DNA from 2 places in the Nocardioides sp. GCM10027114 genome. Region 1 is predicted to be linked to the other one. Evidence: predicted binding sites of a transcription regulator. Region 1 holds the regulator's gene; the other holds the start of a gene.

Region 1 (7,672 bases):
CCCCAGCTCGGCGGGCGCCTCCACGGCGCGGCCCCGCTTGGGGGCCTTCCAGTCGGTGGCCAGGACGTCGGAGCCGTAGCGGTCGCGCGGGGAAGTCACCCGCCCAACGCTAGGCGCTCGTCCCGCGCGTCCCGGCGACCACGCGCCGTACTCCCACGAAGTGGCGCACATGGCCCCGCGAGGTGGCGCACTCGGTCCTGTACGCACGGCCACCCGCGCCACCTCGGCGGGCCAACCGTGCCACCTCGCGGGTCAGTGGCGGGGCGGGGTGTCCTGGCTGATGCCGGTGGGGTAGCCGCCGCCGTGCAGAGTGCGATGGGTGTGGTACGACGCGGGGACGTCGGTCCGGGCCGGGGACTTGTGCCAGCCGGCCCACTCGGCCGCCGAGACGACGCCGACGACGGCGACCGACACGATCACGGACGTGACGAGCGACAGCTCCACCACACCGTGCAGGACGGCGGCGACGACGGCCATCGCCAGCAGCGTCAGCCCGAGGTGAAGGACGGCGTGGACACGACGTGACACGGCCATGAGGAACCCCCGATCTCCCGGCAAGGGGCCGCGGCAGGCCCCTGCTCCACGGGAAGTATGCCCGGACCTGCAAGGTCCTACTCCTCCCGGAGCGGGAGGGCGTGCGTCAGTCCTCGAGGTCCTCGTCGTCCCACTGCTCGGCGGGCTTGCCGCCGTCGAGCAGGTCGAGGTCGTCGACCTCGGCGTCCTCCTCGTCGAGGTCCCGGGCGAGCGGGTTGTCCTCGGTCGGCTGCAGGTCCTCGGGGAGCTGGTCGTCGCTGATGTCGCCGGGCTCGGGGTTGTCGCTGCGCTCGGCGTTCTCGGTGTCCTCGGGGCTGTCCGGGTTGCTCATGTCCGGACGGTACCCACCCGCGGGCCGCTCCACCCGTCGGATCGGGGCGGCCGTCAGATCAGCGGCAGCCGCTTCTGGCTGCGGGGCAGGTGCTCGTAGCCGCGGCGGACGGCCTCGGCGAGACCACCTGCCGGGAACGGCCACTCGGCGGCGTCGAGCGCCTCGGCGACCGGCACCCCGCGGCCGGCCAGGTCCCGGACGGTCTCGGCGACGATGCCGATCTCGTTGCGCTGCTGCTCGACGAAGTCGCGGTCCACCGGTGCGCCGTGCCCCGGCACCACCACGCTGCCGGAGGTGAGCAGCCCGAGGGCGATGTCGAGGCTCAGGGGCCACTCCAGCGGCCAGGAGTCGTCGCCGTACGACGGGGGAGCGGACTCCTCGACGAGGTCGCCGGCGAGCAGCACGTCGGCGTCCGGCACCCGCACGACCAGGTCGCCCCCCGTGTGGCCGCGGCCGGGGTGGACCAGCTCGACCGCGCGGTCGCCGAGGTCGAGCACCCGGGCGGAGGAGAACGTCCGGTCCGGCAGGGCCAGCCGGGTCGCGGCGACCTCGGCGGCGTGCGGCTCGGCGGGGTCCTCGGCCAGCCGGCGCTGCACCTCCGGGCCCCACTGCTCGAGCTCCACCGCGGCGGTCTCGTGGGCGTGCACCGGCACCGCGCCGTACGCCGTGAGCACGGCGTCGTTGCCGAACGCGTGGTCGTAGTGCCAGTGGGTGTTGACGACGGCCACCACCTCGCCGGCCCCGAGCCGGCGCACGCCCTCGAGCATCGACCGCGCCGCGGCCGTCGAGCCGAGGGTGTCGACCAGCAGCACGCCGCGCCCGCCGCCGACCGCGGTGACGTTGACGTCGCACCACTCGTGGCGGGCGACCCAGACCCGGTCGGCGACCTCGGTGAACCGGCTCACGGAAGCATCGCCCATGCGCAGGAGACTAGTAGGATTGGCACTCAGTCGAGACGAGTGCCAGCCTTGGGGTGGGCCGGCCGGCCCAGTGACAGGCCCGACAGGAGGTGGGGAGAAGTGCACGAGGACCGCAAGCTCGCCGTCCTCCGCGCGATCGTCGAGGACTACGTCGCCACCGAGGAGCCCGTCGGCTCCAAGGCGCTCGTCGAGCGCCACGGACTCGGCGTCTCCCCGGCCACGGTTCGCAACGACATGGCCGCGCTGGAGGAGGAGGGCTTCATCATGCAGCCCCACACCAGCGCCGGCCGGGTGCCGACCGACAAGGGCTACCGGCTGTTCGTCGACCGGCTGACCACCCTGAAGCCGATGAGCACCGCCGAGAAGCGGGCCATCGCCACCATCCTCGACGGCGCCGTCGACCTCGACGACGTGGTCCAGCGGTCGGTGCGCCTGCTCTCGCAGCTGACCCGCCAGGTGGCTGTGGTGCAGTACCCCACGCTGTCGCGCTCCACGGTGCGTCACATCGAGATGGTCGCGCTGACCCCGACCCGGTTGCTCGTCGTGTTGATCCTCAGCACCGGCCGCGTCGAGCAGCGCCTCGTCGAGCTCGACCACGAGGTCACCGACGCCGAGCTGGGCGACCTGCGCACCCGGATCAACCAGGCTGCGACCGGGTCGACCATCGCCGAGGCCACCAAGGCGCTGGTGCGGCTCGTCTCCGAGCCGACCGATCCGCAGGCGCCGCCGACGACCACCGACCGGGTCGTCGCCACCCTCGTCGAGTCGATGTCCGACCACCGCTCCGACGAGCGCATCGCGGTCGGTGGCGCGGCCAACCTCGCCCGCTTCGGCGAGAGCTTCGACACCGCGGTCCGGCCGCTGCTCGAGGCGCTGGAGGAGCACGTCGTGCTGCTCAAGCTGCTCGGTGAGGCGCACGCCGGCGGTGCGGTGACCGTGCGCATCGGCCACGAGGGCCCCTACCAGGAGCTCGCTGCCACGAGTGTCATCGCCACCGGCTACGGGCCGGGTGACCAGGCGCTCGCCACACTGGGGATCGTGGGTCCGACCCGCATGGACTACCCCGGCTCGATGGCCGCGGTGCGCGCCGTGGCCCGCTACGTCTCCCGGATCCTCGACGAGGCGTGAGCGCCAGCACCACCCTGCCCCGCACCGCCGCCGCACCCCACCGCCGTACCGAGAACGACCGACTGAAGGACCACACGTGAGTCAGGACCTCTACGACCTCTTGGGCGTCTCCCGCGACGCGGACGCCGACGCCATCAAGAAGGCCTACCGGAAACTGGCCCGCCAGCTGCACCCCGACGTCAACCCGGACCCGGAGACGCAGGAGAAGTTCAAGGAGGTCTCCCGCGCCTACGAGGTGCTCTCCGACCCGCAGAAGCGGGCGGCGTACGACCGGGGCGGCGACCCGTTCGGGGGCACCGGTGGCTTCGGCCAGGGCGCCGGGTTCTCCTTCACCGACATCATGGACGCCTTCTTCGGCGGTGCGACCCCGGGCGGCGCGACCGGCGGCCGCGGCCCGCGGCCCCGCGTCCGCCGCGGCCAGGACGCCCTGATCCGGGTCGAGGTCGACCTGGCCGAGGCGGCGTTCGGCGCGACCCGCGAGATCAAGGTCGACACCGCGGTCGTCTGCGGCACCTGCTCCGGCGAGGGCGCCGCGCCCGGCACCGAGCCGGTCACCTGCGAGACCTGCCGCGGTGCCGGCGAGGTCGCGCAGGTGCAGCGCTCCTTCCTCGGCGAGATCCGCACGCTGCGCCCCTGTGCGGCCTGCCGCGGCTTCGGCACGATCATCCCCGAGCCGTGCCGCGAGTGCTCCGGCGACGGCCGTGTCCGGTCCCGCCGCACGCTGACCGTCAAGATCCCCGCGGGCGTCGACACCGGCACCCGCGTCCAGCTCACCGGCCAGGGCGAGGTCGGCCCCGGCGGCGGCCCCGCCGGCGACCTGTACGTCGAGATCTCGGTCGCGCCCCACGAGACCTTCACCCGCCACGGCAACGACCTGCACTGCACCGTGACGGTCCCGATGACCGCGGCCGCGCTCGGCACCACCCTGACGCTGCCCACCCTCGAGGCGGACGCCGAGAGCGGCGCCGACTCCGGCGTGGAGACCGAGTTCGAGCTCGAGATCCGGCCCGGCACGCAGTCCGGCACCGAGCAGGTGCTGCGCGGCCGGGGCGTCCCCGGGCTGCGGGGCGGCCGCGGCGACCTCGTCGTCACCGTGGTCGTGGAGACCCCGAGCCGGCTCGACGCGCGGCAGGAGGAGCTGCTCCGGGAGCTCGCCGGCCTGCGTGACGAGCAGCAGCCGTCCGGTCAGGTGCGGCCGAGCGGCGCGAAGTCGGTGTTCGGCCGGCTCCGCGACGCCTTCAACGCCCACTGAGCGGGGCGCGCGGATGTCGCTCCCGGTCCACCTGGTGCCGTCGCTGGACCGCGTCCGCGTCGGCTCCGCCGTCACCGTCGAGGGCGACGAGGCGCACCACGCCGTGGCCGTACGCCGGCTGCGCATCGGCGAACCGGTGGTGCTGACCGACGGCGCCGGGACCCTGGCGACCGGCGAGGTCGCCGAGACGGGGAAGCGGCTGCTGGTCGTCACGGTGACCGCCGTCGACACCCCGCCCGAGCCCGACCCCGCCGTGACCGTCGTCCAGGCGCTGCCGAAGGGCGACCGAGGGGAGCTCGCGGTGGAGGTCCTGACCGAGATCGGCGTGGCGACCGTCGTGCCGTGGGCCGCCTCCCGCAGCGTCGCCGTCTGGAAGGGCGAGCGGGCCACCAAGTCGCTGGCCAAGTGGCGCAGCACCGCCCGGGAGGCCGCCAAGCAGGCCCGGCGGGCGTGGTTCCCCGAGGTGGCCCCGCTGGCCACCACCGCCGACGTCGTCGAAGTCCTCGGTCACGCGGACGTCGCGGTGGTGCTCCACGAGGAGGCCACCGACCCGCTCTCCGCCGTCGAGCTGCCCGAGTCCGGACGGCTGGCGGTCGTCGTGGGACCCGAGGGCGGCCTCACCGAGGACGAGGTGCTGGCGTTCGCGGCCGCGGGCGCCCGCCCGGTCCGGCTCGGCACCGAGGTGCTCCGGACCTCCACGGCCGGCGTGGCCGCGGTCGCGGCGCTGCTCGCCCGCACCCCGCGCTGGCGGTGAGCCGGGCGGGGTGCGGACTGGCCTGAGGGGTCCTCAGCCGATGACGATCGTCCGGGTGTCGGTGTGGGGGCCGGTGCCCTCGGTCCCGCCGGACGGGTCGTCCGTGGAGGCGGTCAGGAGGTACTCGCCGGCCGGGATGCCCGACAGGTCGAGGGTGTCCTCGAACGGGAACAGCTGCTCGCCCATCCAGCCCTCGGCGGTGATCGGCATCTCGAGGACGGTCTCGGTCGCGCCGAGCGGCTGCAGCCGGACCACGACGTTGGCCTCGAACGAGTTGGCGACACCGGAGACGGTCAGCGTGTCGCCGCTCACCTGCTCGCCCTCGGTCGGCGAGGTGAGGGAGACCAGCGCCAGGGTCTCGAGGATCGGCGTGTTGGCCAGCGGCTCGTTGACCGCCTCGCCGAGGATGTTGGTGATCCGGCCCTTGTCGCTGAGGAACTGCACGCCGACCCGGCCCTGGCCCAGCGCGGCCTGCGCGGTGTACACGACCTGCTGCACCGCGATCCGTGCCTCCTCCTCGGTCATCCCCGCCGGCCGCTCCTCCGGGGCCCCGGCGACGGTGACGGTGATGATGTCGGCGCCGTCGAACTCCACCTCGGAGACGGTCGAGCCCGCGGGCCACAGCGAGCGGTAGTCGGGGTCGAGGGCCTGGCCTTCGACGCTCGCCCGGGTGGCGGCGAGGATCGGGTCGGTGCCGGCGGCGCCCATCTGGAACTCCCGGTAGAGCCGGACGCCGGCCGGCGTGTCACCGGCGAGGTAGACCGGGACCACGGTGCCGGATCCCGGGTCGCCGGTCTCGGTGGGCTCCGGGTCGGGTGTGGGGGAGTCGTCGCGGCGGTCCGGGCCCTGGCTGGTGCGCTCGGCCGGTCCCGGGTCGTCGTCGGCGGTGTTGGTGAAGACGCCACCCGCGAAGGCGATGGCGGTGAGGACGGCGGCCGTCGCGACGACGGCGCCGCCGGAGGCGAGGAGCCAGGGGCGCTTGGTGGACATGAGGGTCACCTTCGTTCGGTTGCGGATGGTGTCGAGCGCGTCACTGGGCTCGACGTCGGACACGGCGTCGGACAGCAGCCGGGACAGCTCGTCGTCGAGCCGGTCGTCGTGCTGGTCGAAGCGCTCGTCGGGGTCGTGAGGGCTCATGACCGGTCCTCCAGGTAGTCGCTGAGGAGCTCGCGCAGCGCGGCCGCGCCCCGGGACGCGTGGCTCTTCACCGCTCCGCGGCTGATGCCGAGGGCGTCGGCGATGTCGGCCTCGGAGAGGTCGAGGTAGTAGCGCAGCGCCATCACCTCGCGCTGCCGCTCGGGCAGCGACCGCATCGCGTCGAGCACCGCCTCGCGCCGGGCCGAGGCCAGCGCCGACTCGTCGGCCCCGGGCTCGTCGCGGCGGACCGACTCGCGGGCGGTGAAGCGGTCGACGACGACCCGGTGCCGCAGGGCGGAGCGGGAGCGGTTCACCACGGTCTGGCGCAGGTAGGCCAGCGCCCTGTCGGGGTCGCGCAGCTTGCGCCAGTGGCCGTGGACGGCGACGAAGGAGTCCTGGACGACCTCCTCGGCGGTCCCGAGGTCGCGGACGAGCAGGACCGAGAGCCGGACGAGCTGCCGCCAGTGGGCGGCGTACAGCTGCTCGAGCGCGGTGTCGGCGTCCCAGCCGCCGGTCTCGCGGGGCGTCACCACCGCTGACCGAGGGGCCGACATCGCATGGGTCATCACGCTAGTGGCACGCGCGGCCGTGCCCCGAGGTTTACACCGGCGCGCCTCCGACTGCGCCCGGTTCCCGCCCGGTCCGGACGCCGTCCGGAGCGGTCTGGAAGCGGTCTGGGAGCGGTCTGGGAGCGGTCTGGGAGCATGGCGCCATGAGCGACGCGGACTGCCTGTTCTGCAAGATCGTCGAGGGGGCGATCCCCGCCGACGTCGTGGTCGAGACCGACGAGGCGCTGGCGTTCCGGGACATCAACCCGCAGGCGCCCACGCACGTGCTCGTGATCCCGAGGAGCCACCACGCGAACGCCGCCGAGCTGGCCGCCGCCGCGCCCACGACGCTGGCCCACCTCGTCGACGTCGCCGCGCGCGTGGCCGAGGGGGACGGGATCGACGACTACCGGCTGGTCCTCAACACCGGTCCGGGCGTGGGCCAGACGGTCTTCCACGTGCACCTGCACGTGATGGGCGGTCGCGCGATGACCTGGCCACCAGGCTGACCCAGGGGGCCCCGGGATGATCGGGGGTCAGCCCGGGCCCACCATGCGTCGCAGCACGTCGAGCAGGGTCAGCAGGACCGGTATGACGAAGATCGCGAGCGCCAGCACCGCCACCACGACGTGGGAGGGCTTGCGCCGGTCGAGCACTGAGGCGAACTCCAGCCAGGCACCCTCCACGGTGTTGCGGTCGAGGCCCATCCGCCGGGAGTCCTCCGGCATCGTCGGCGGGCGCCAGAGGTCGGAGACCGGCGAGTGGCCCGGGTCGCCCGAGGGTCCCCAGGGCTCCGGCTCGCGCTCGTCCACGGCGACCTCCTGATCGACTGCCCGACGGCAGCCCCGGCCTCGAGCGTACGCCGCCGGCTTGCGGCGGCGTGCCAGCATGGCGGCATGCGCAGGCGCTGGCGGGACCGACGGACGGGGCTCGTCGCAGGCCTGATGGCCCTCGGACTGGTCGTGCTGGCCGGCTGCGGCAGCGGAGCGGAGCCCGATGCCTTGCCCGCGGCCGGTGACGCGGCGGACGCGAGCGAGCCGGAGGCTGCCGGCGAGGGAGCCGAGCCGG
Region 2 (7,672 bases), on a different contig from region 1:
CTGGTGGCTGCGCGGCCACCACGCCCACGGCCGGCGGATCAGCGAGGCGGCGATGGCGCAGGGGCCGCCCGAGGAGGTGCGGGCGCGGGCGGCGCTCGCCGCGGCCACCATGAGCTTCGCGATGGACGACCTCCCGGCGGCCCGCCACTGGTGGGCAGACGCCACCGCGCACACCGGCGACGACCTCGAGGCGGCCGTCAACGCGGTCGCCGGGACCGGGGCCGCTGCGCTCGCGGCCGGCGAGCTCGCCGAGGCCCGCGACTGCTTCGAGCGCGCCATCCCGCTCGGCGAGGCCGCGGGCGAGGTGGGGGACTGGACCCTCGCGCTCGCCCGCATCTGGCTCGGCACCGTCGACCTGCTCGAGGGCGACGCCGACTCCGCGGTCGGCCACCTCGAGCAGGGCCTCGCCTCGGCCCGGCGGCGCGGCGACCGGCTGACGGCGTACATCGCCCTCTACAACCTCTCGCAGCTCGAGCTCGGCCGGCAGCAGCACGAGCACGCCCGGCGCCACCTCGACGAGGGCATGCGGCTCTCGCTCGAGACCGGGGACCAGGCCAACCTCGCCTACTTCCTCGACGCGATGGCGGTGCTGGAGGCTGCCGAGGGCACCCACGCCCGGGTGCCGATCCTGCTCGGTGCCGCGCAGGGCATCCGCGAGGTCGTCGGCACGGCGGGCTACGGCTACTACCACCCGGACCCCGCCGCCATCGCCGCCGCGGCCGAGGAGGCCCGGGGCCACCTCGGCGAGGACCGGTACGACGACGCCCTCGACCACGGCCGTGGCCTCGCGCCCGAGGCTGCGGTCGCGCTGGCGGCCGGCGCCGCAGCGGTCTGAGGCCGGCTTCTCCGGAGCCGCACGCCGGCCGCACACCAGTCGCACACCTCGCACTGTCCGTGGTGGGCCGGGTCCCGGGGCCCGAGGGTTGGGTCGCGGCGACGTACGCCGCAGTCCCGACCCCAGGAGATGACCCCGTGAGCACCACCCTCGACCAGACCGGCGACCAGACCGGCGGCCGCACCGGCACCCCGCACCGCCATGGCCGCGGCTGGGCCCTGGCCGGTGTCGGCGCCGGCGTCGCCGGCATCCTCTCGATCGTCGGCAGCAGCCTGACCGACGCGGTCTACGCCTCCGACGTGCAGGGGGACCCCGAGGCGATCGCCGACCGGCTCGCCGAGCAGGTCCCGCAGATCCTGCTCTTCCACGTCTCCACCATGCTGTCCTGCGCCCTGATGGTCGTCTTCGCCGCCGGCCTGCACCGCCAGCTCCGGCACCGCGTGGGCGGCGACAGCCTGCTGCCCGGCATCGCGGCCGGCGGCCTCGGCCTGGTGGCCGTCGCCCAGCTGATGGGGGCGGGCCTGACCACCGAGTTCGCGTTCGCCTTCGCCGCCGGCGACTACGCCTTCGTGCCGGAGACGATGGCCTTCTTCGGCCACTGGGTCGGCACCGTGCCGTGGATCTGGGGCGGGGCGGGCCTGACCGCGCTGGCCCTCGCACACGCCTCGTTCCGGCAGGGTGCCTACCCGCGCTGGATCGGCTGGACCAGCCTGGTGCTCGGTGGCCTGTCCGCGCTGTTCCTCGTCAGCCCCATGCAGTACATGGCCGGCATGACCGGGCCGCTCTGGCTGACCGCGGTCGCTATCGGCCTCAGCCGCCGCGGCCGCTGAGACGGCCCGGTCCCCACCCCTGATCCACCGCGGCGCGGCAGTCCTCCTCAGCCGCGCCGCGGTGAGCCACTCCTCCCGAAAGGCCTCGAGATGCCCGCCTCCACGTCGACCTGGCTGCCCGCCGACTTCGTGCACCCCACCCGGGTGCCGGTCGCCTTCGGCCACCACCTCCGACCGATCCGCGCCGACGACGTCGACCTCGACATGGTCGCCGTCATGGGGTCGCGCGAGCGGCTCTGGAGCATCTACGGACAGGCGTGGGGGTGGCCGCCCGCCCACATGACCCACGAGCAGGACCGCGAGGACCTGCAGCACCACGCCGACGACATGGCCGTGAACGCCTCCTTCAACTACGCGCTCTTCGACGCCGACGAGACCGCCCTGCTGGGCTGCGTCTACATCGACCCCACCGACCGGCCCGGCGCCGACGCCGACATCTCCTGGTGGGTGGTCGACGAGTGCGTCGGCACCGACCTCGAGGCGGCCCTCGCCGAGCTGGTGCCGCGCTGGGTCGCCGAGGAGTGGCCGCTCGAGGCCCCCCGGTACGTCGGGCGCGACCTGACCTGGGAGGAGTGGCTGGCGCTGCCCCAGGTCGGGTCCTGAGACAGGGGTCCGGGGCGGGGGCCCGGGGCCGGCCGGACGGGGCGTGCAGCGGCGCCCCGTCTGGGCCGGTGGGAGTCTCTCTGGCACTCGATCAGGGGGAGTGCTAACGTCTGATCTGGCACTCTCGCCCTGAGGGTGCCAGCGCTTGCGACGACGTACGACACCCGCGACGGCGTACCTCACCGCAGGCCCCTACGTCGGGGGGCGACCCGCCGGGGAGCCCCCGCACCTACGTCAGATCGAAAGTGGAGGTCGACACAGTGTCGGTCAACATCAAGCCCCTCGAGGACCGGATCGTCGTCAAGCCGCTCGACGCCGAGCAGACCACGGCCTCGGGCCTGGTCATCCCGGACACCGCCAAGGAGAAGCCCCAGGAGGGCGAGGTCCTGGCCATCGGTCCGGGTCGGATCGACGACAACGGCAACCGCGTGCCGCTCGACGTGGCCGTGGGCGACAAGGTCATCTACAGCAAGTACGGCGGCACCGAGGTCAAGTACGCCGGTGAGGAGTACCTCATCCTCTCTGCCCGCGACGTCCTGGCCGTCGTCTCCTGACGCACCTGGCATCCCGGCTGGCAGCGTTGCCGCCGCTCGACGACCGCTCCGCTCCACAGGTCGACTTCGCGGCGGCGCCTTGCCAGCCGGGCGCCAGGCACGTCAGGTCTTTTGTCTCTAAGGAGTAAGCAGTGCCCAAGATCCTGGAGTTCGACGAGAACGCCCGCCGGGCGCTCGAGCGGGGCGTCGACGCCCTCGCCGACACCGTCAAGGTGACGCTCGGCCCCAAGGGCCGCTACGTCGTGCTGGACAAGAAGTGGGGCGCGCCGACCATCACCAACGACGGCGTGACCGTCGCTCGTGAGGTCGAGCTCGACGACCCGTTCGAGAACCTCGGCGCCCAGCTGACCAAGGAGGTCGCCACCAAGACGAACGACGTCGCGGGTGACGGCACCACCACGGCCACCGTGCTCGCCCAGGCGATGGTCCACGAGGGCCTGCGCGCCGTCGCGGCCGGCGCCAACCCGATGGGCCTCAAGCGGGGCATGGACGCCGCGGCCGAGGCCGTCGGCGACGCGCTGCGCGAGGCGGCCCGCGAGATCGAGACCAAGTCCGACATGGCCTCGGTCGCCACGATCTCGAGCCGTGACAGCCACATCGGCGAGCTGCTCGCCGAGTCCTTCGACAAGGTCGGCAAGGACGGCGTGATCACGGTCGAGGAGTCCAACACCATGGGCACCGAGCTCGAGTTCACCGAGGGCATGCAGTTCGACAAGGGCTACATCTCGGCGTACTTCGTGACCGACCCGGAGCGCATGGAGGCCGTCCTCGACGACCCGTACATCCTGCTCCACCAGGGCAAGATCTCGGCGATCGCCGACATGCTGCCGCTGCTCGAGAAGGTCATGGCCGCGGGCAAGCCGCTGTTCATCCTCGCCGAGGACGTCGAGGGCGAGGCGCTCTCGACCCTGGTCGTCAACAAGATCCGCGGCACCTTCAACGCCGTCGCGGTGAAGTCGCCGGCCTTCGGTGACCGCCGCAAGGCGATGATGCAGGACATCGCGACCCTCACCGGCGGCCAGGTCGTGGCCCCCGAGGTCGGGCTCAAGCTCGACCAGGTCGGCCTCGAGGTGCTGGGCCAGGCCCGCCGCGTCGTGGTCACCAAGGACAACACCACGATCGTCGACGGTGCCGGCGAGGCGAAGGACGTCGAGGCCCGCGTCAACCAGATCAAGGCCGAGATCGAGTCCACCGACTCCGACTGGGACCGCGAGAAGCTCCAGGAGCGCCTCGCGAAGCTGGCCGGCGGCGTGTGCGTCATCAAGGTCGGCGCCGCCACCGAGGTGGAGCTCAAGGAGAAGAAGCACCGCATCGAGGACGCCGTCTCCGCGACGCGCGCCGCGATCGAGGAGGGCATCGTCGCCGGCGGTGGCTCCGCGATCATCCACGCGGTCTCCGTGCTCGACGACGACCTCGGCCTCACCGGTGACGAGGCCGTCGGTGCCCGCATCGTCCGGAAGGCCGCCGACCAGCCGCTGCGCTGGATCGCGGAGAACGGCGGCGAGAACGGCCACGTCGTGGTCGCCAAGGTCCGCGACGCGGGCGCCGGCACCGGCTACAACGCCGCCACCGGCGAGTACGGCGACCTGATCGCCCAGGGCGTCATCGACCCGGTCAAGGTGACCCGCTCCGCGCTGGTCAACGCCACCTCGATCGCGGGCATGCTGCTCACGACCGAGACCCTGGTCGTCGACAAGCCCGAGGAGGAGGAGGCCGCGGCCGGCGCCGGTCACGGCCACGGTCACGGCCACGGCCACTGATCCACCCCTTCCACATCGACCCGTCGTCAACTGACGACGGGTCGATGTGATTTCCGGGTCACTCGAGTGTGGCGATGACCTGGGCGGCGCCGCGCCGGCCGTTGGTGGCCTCGGTCCAGGTCAGGACCGAGTGGTCGGGCAGCCACGTCCACGAGTAGTTGGACCTCGAGTCGGCGAGCTCGAGCAGCTCGCCGCGCTCGAAGTGCCAGAGGTAGGTCGTCCCATCGGGGTCGTCGATCGAGCCGTAGGCGGTGACCACGACCCCGTCGGCCGACGCCGTCCCGGCCTCGACGCCGTGACCACGGACCGTGACGACGGGGTCGCCCTCGAGGTCGACGACCTGGACCCGGTCGTCACGGACGGGGGTGCGACCGCCGTTGGTGGTGCCGCAGTACTGGCCCAGCACGAGGTGCTCGCCGGCCACCTGCAGCGAGAGCTGGTTGCACCGGTCGCCCGACTGCGGGTCGAAGGTGCGCTCCTCACCCGTGACCAGGTCGCGGATCGTGACCTGGTCGTTGGGGTCGTTGGTGACCTTCGTCCAGACGAGGAGGTCGCCCTGGGCCACCAGCTCGCCCACGTTCAGGCCCTCGTCGCGAGGCTCGTCGCCGGGGTTGAGCGAGCGCGACCACAGCCGCCCTCCGTAGGACCCGTCGTCCTCCACGAAGTAGACGCGGTCGTCGGCGCCGAGCTGGGCCTGGCTGACCTCCATCGCGCTCATGCCGAGCGGCAGCGGATCCGACCACGTGACCGCGTCGCGGTCGAAGACGATCACCGCAGCCTCCCGGCCGACGCTGCCGTAGAAGACGATCCGGTGGTCCTCGATCAGCAGGGGGCGCTCGAGGTCGTTGCGCGGCGTGCCCGGCAGCCACGAGACCGCGCCGCTGCGGGGCTGGAGCAGCCCCCAACGGACCAGGTTGCGGATGCCGTGCGGGCCGTCCTTGATGAGCGCCATGCCATCGGGGGTGACGCCGGAGAGGTACTGCCCGTTGGCGCGGTTGAGGTTGTCGTTGGTCCACGTGGCCAGCTGCGTCCAGTCGCGCCCGGCCCTGCCGGGCACGGCGTCGTCGGGGGAGACCACCGGGCCGACCGGCTCGAGCCGCTGCTCGGCGGGGTCGATCCGGCCGAGGCCGGCGCCCGACGCGAGCACGGAGACCGTCGTGGCGACGGCCACCGCGGCCGCGCAGACGGAGACGGCGACGGTGCGGCGGCGGCGGCGTACGCGCGCCCGGCCGAGCCGCACCACCTCGACGACGTCGGAGGCGACCTCGCTGGTCGGCTGTGCTGCGGCCTCGCGCAGCAGGCTGCTCAGGTCGTGACCCACGGCAGGCTCCTCTCGTCGCGTGGGATGGAGTCGACGAGCTCGTCGCGCGCCGCCTTCTCGAAGATGGACCGCAGCCCGGCCAGTGCCCGTGAGGTGGTGCTCTTGACGGTGCCCTCCGAGCAGCCCATCGCCACGGCGGTCTGGTGGACGTCGAGGTCGTCGAAGAAGCGCAGCACCACGCAGGCGCGCTGCCGCTCGGGGAGCTGCGCCAGCGCGCGCATCAGGGCGTCACGGTCGGCCAGGTGGTGCGTCGGGTCCTCGTGCGCGCCCGCACCCTCCGGGTGCTCGGACACCGGCACCTCGGTGCTCGACCGCCGTCGGCGGGAGTCGAGGAACGCGCTGACCACCGCCTTGCGGGCGTAGGCGAGCTCGGCACCCTGGCGCGACAGGCGTGGCCAGGCGACGTAGACCCGCACGAGTCCCTCCTGCACGTGGTCGGCGGCGCGGTCCCAGTCGCCGCACATCAGGTAGGCCGTGCGGCGCAACCGGTCGTGAGAGGCGGCAGCGAACTGCGTGAACGACTCCTCGTCACGCCTCATGTGTCCCCCCACGGGGTCCCCGAGTCCTCATGCTCCATCGACGCACCGAAGCGTCGATCGGTTGCCTCCCGGTCGCAAGTTTTCACCTGCGAAACACGGGCGACCCGGCCGCGCAACGCCCACGGTGCACGCTCCTTCCACGGAGAACGCGAAGTGCGGCGAGAGTGGGGGACCCGACATGCTGTGGCGAGTGAGGACGGCGCTGCCGGACCGGCCGGGCGCCCTGGCGGCGCTGGCGAAGGAGTGCGGCGACGCGGGCGTGAACATCCTGGGACTGCAGATCTTCCCGGGCATCGAGACGGTCACCGACGAGCTGGTGCTGCAGTCGCCGGAGGGCTGGGGGCCGGCCGAGATCGCCGAGCTGCTGGGGCGGTCCGGCGGCCGGTCCGTCAGCGCGGCGCCGTGCACCGAGGCGGCGCTGACGGATCAGCCCACCCGCTACGTGCAGGCGGCACGCGAGGTCCTGGCCCAGCCGGCCTCCTTCCCGGAGGTCGTCGCCCGGCTCTTCGACGCGGAGGCGGACCCGGCCGACGTCTCCCGGGCGCCGGTGCAGGACGTCATGGACATGACGGTCGGCGAGGTGCAGGTGCAGGTGCGCCGTACGGCGCCGTTCACCGCGACCGAGCACGCCCGCGGCGCCGCGATGGCCGACCTCGTCACCGACGTGCTCGAGCGCGGTCGGGCCGAGGCCGTCGCCGTGGCGCCCGGCCGACGGCTCGGCGCCGGGGCCACCCCGGAGTACGTCGCCTCCGACGACGCGGTCACCGCGGTCGTCGACGGCACCTCCGTGGGGCTGGCGGTCCTGCGGCCCGGGACCGGGGACGAGGGGGTCCACCCCGTCACGCTGCGGGTCGACCCGGCCTGGCAGCGGCGGGGGATCGGCACCCGGCTGCTGGTGGAGGTGGCGCGGCTGGCGACCGCCCGCGGTGCGGCCGAGATCGTGCTGACGACCCGCGCCGACAACCAGGCGGTGCTGCCGATGGTGCTGGGCGCGGGCCTGCGCGGCCGGATCCGGATGTCCGCCGACGTGCTGACGGTGCGGGTGCCGGTGCGGGACCTGCGTCCGCTGCGACCGGCTGCGCAGGACTGAGCCGGGCTGCGGGCGGCGGAGGCGCGGGCCGTACGATGAAGGCCCCGCCGCCGCTCGCCCGAGAGGACCCCATGTCCGACCCCGGAGTCCCCGACAAGTTCGCCGCCCTCGGCCTCACCTACGACGACGTCCTGCTGCTC

What was found. The regulator HrcA, encoded in region 1, represses chaperone genes, less so after heat shock. The targets are predictions, from matches to a motif close to TTGGCACTCGNNNNNNNCGAGTGCCAA.
Region 2: the regulator HrcA is predicted to act here: its motif matches at 2,349-2,375, upstream of groES (co-chaperone GroES).

Annotation. Positions count from the first base shown of each region.
Region 1 covers NZ_JBHSSS010000019.1:128,003-135,674, forward strand. Annotated here, with positions in the region: gene ACFP2E_RS08910 (DUF3097 domain-containing protein) at 1-99, opposite strand, end outside; gene ACFP2E_RS08915 (hypothetical protein) at 253-534, opposite strand; gene ACFP2E_RS08920 (hypothetical protein) at 641-865, opposite strand; gene ACFP2E_RS08925 (MBL fold metallo-hydrolase) at 919-1,785, opposite strand; gene hrcA (heat-inducible transcriptional repressor HrcA) at 1,885-2,913, shown strand; gene dnaJ (molecular chaperone DnaJ) at 2,990-4,165, shown strand; gene ACFP2E_RS08940 (16S rRNA (uracil(1498)-N(3))-methyltransferase) at 4,179-4,919, shown strand; gene ACFP2E_RS08945 (Gmad2 immunoglobulin-like domain-containing protein) at 4,953-6,056, opposite strand; gene ACFP2E_RS08950 (SigE family RNA polymerase sigma factor) at 6,053-6,610, opposite strand; gene ACFP2E_RS08955 (histidine triad nucleotide-binding protein) at 6,769-7,113, shown strand; gene ACFP2E_RS08960 (hypothetical protein) at 7,141-7,416, opposite strand; gene ACFP2E_RS08965 (hypothetical protein) at 7,501-7,672, shown strand, end outside.
Region 2 covers NZ_JBHSSS010000012.1:22,368-30,039, forward strand. Annotated here, with positions in the region: gene ACFP2E_RS06735 (ATP-binding protein) at 1-835, shown strand, start outside; gene ACFP2E_RS06740 (hypothetical protein) at 973-1,665, shown strand; gene ACFP2E_RS06745 (GNAT family N-acetyltransferase) at 1,756-2,268, shown strand; gene groES (co-chaperone GroES) at 2,529-2,822, shown strand; gene groL (chaperonin GroEL) at 2,954-4,582, shown strand; gene ACFP2E_RS06760 (hypothetical protein) at 4,641-5,903, opposite strand; gene ACFP2E_RS06765 (SigE family RNA polymerase sigma factor) at 5,888-6,442, opposite strand; gene ACFP2E_RS06770 (GNAT family N-acetyltransferase) at 6,633-7,532, shown strand; gene guaB (IMP dehydrogenase) at 7,604-7,672, shown strand, end outside.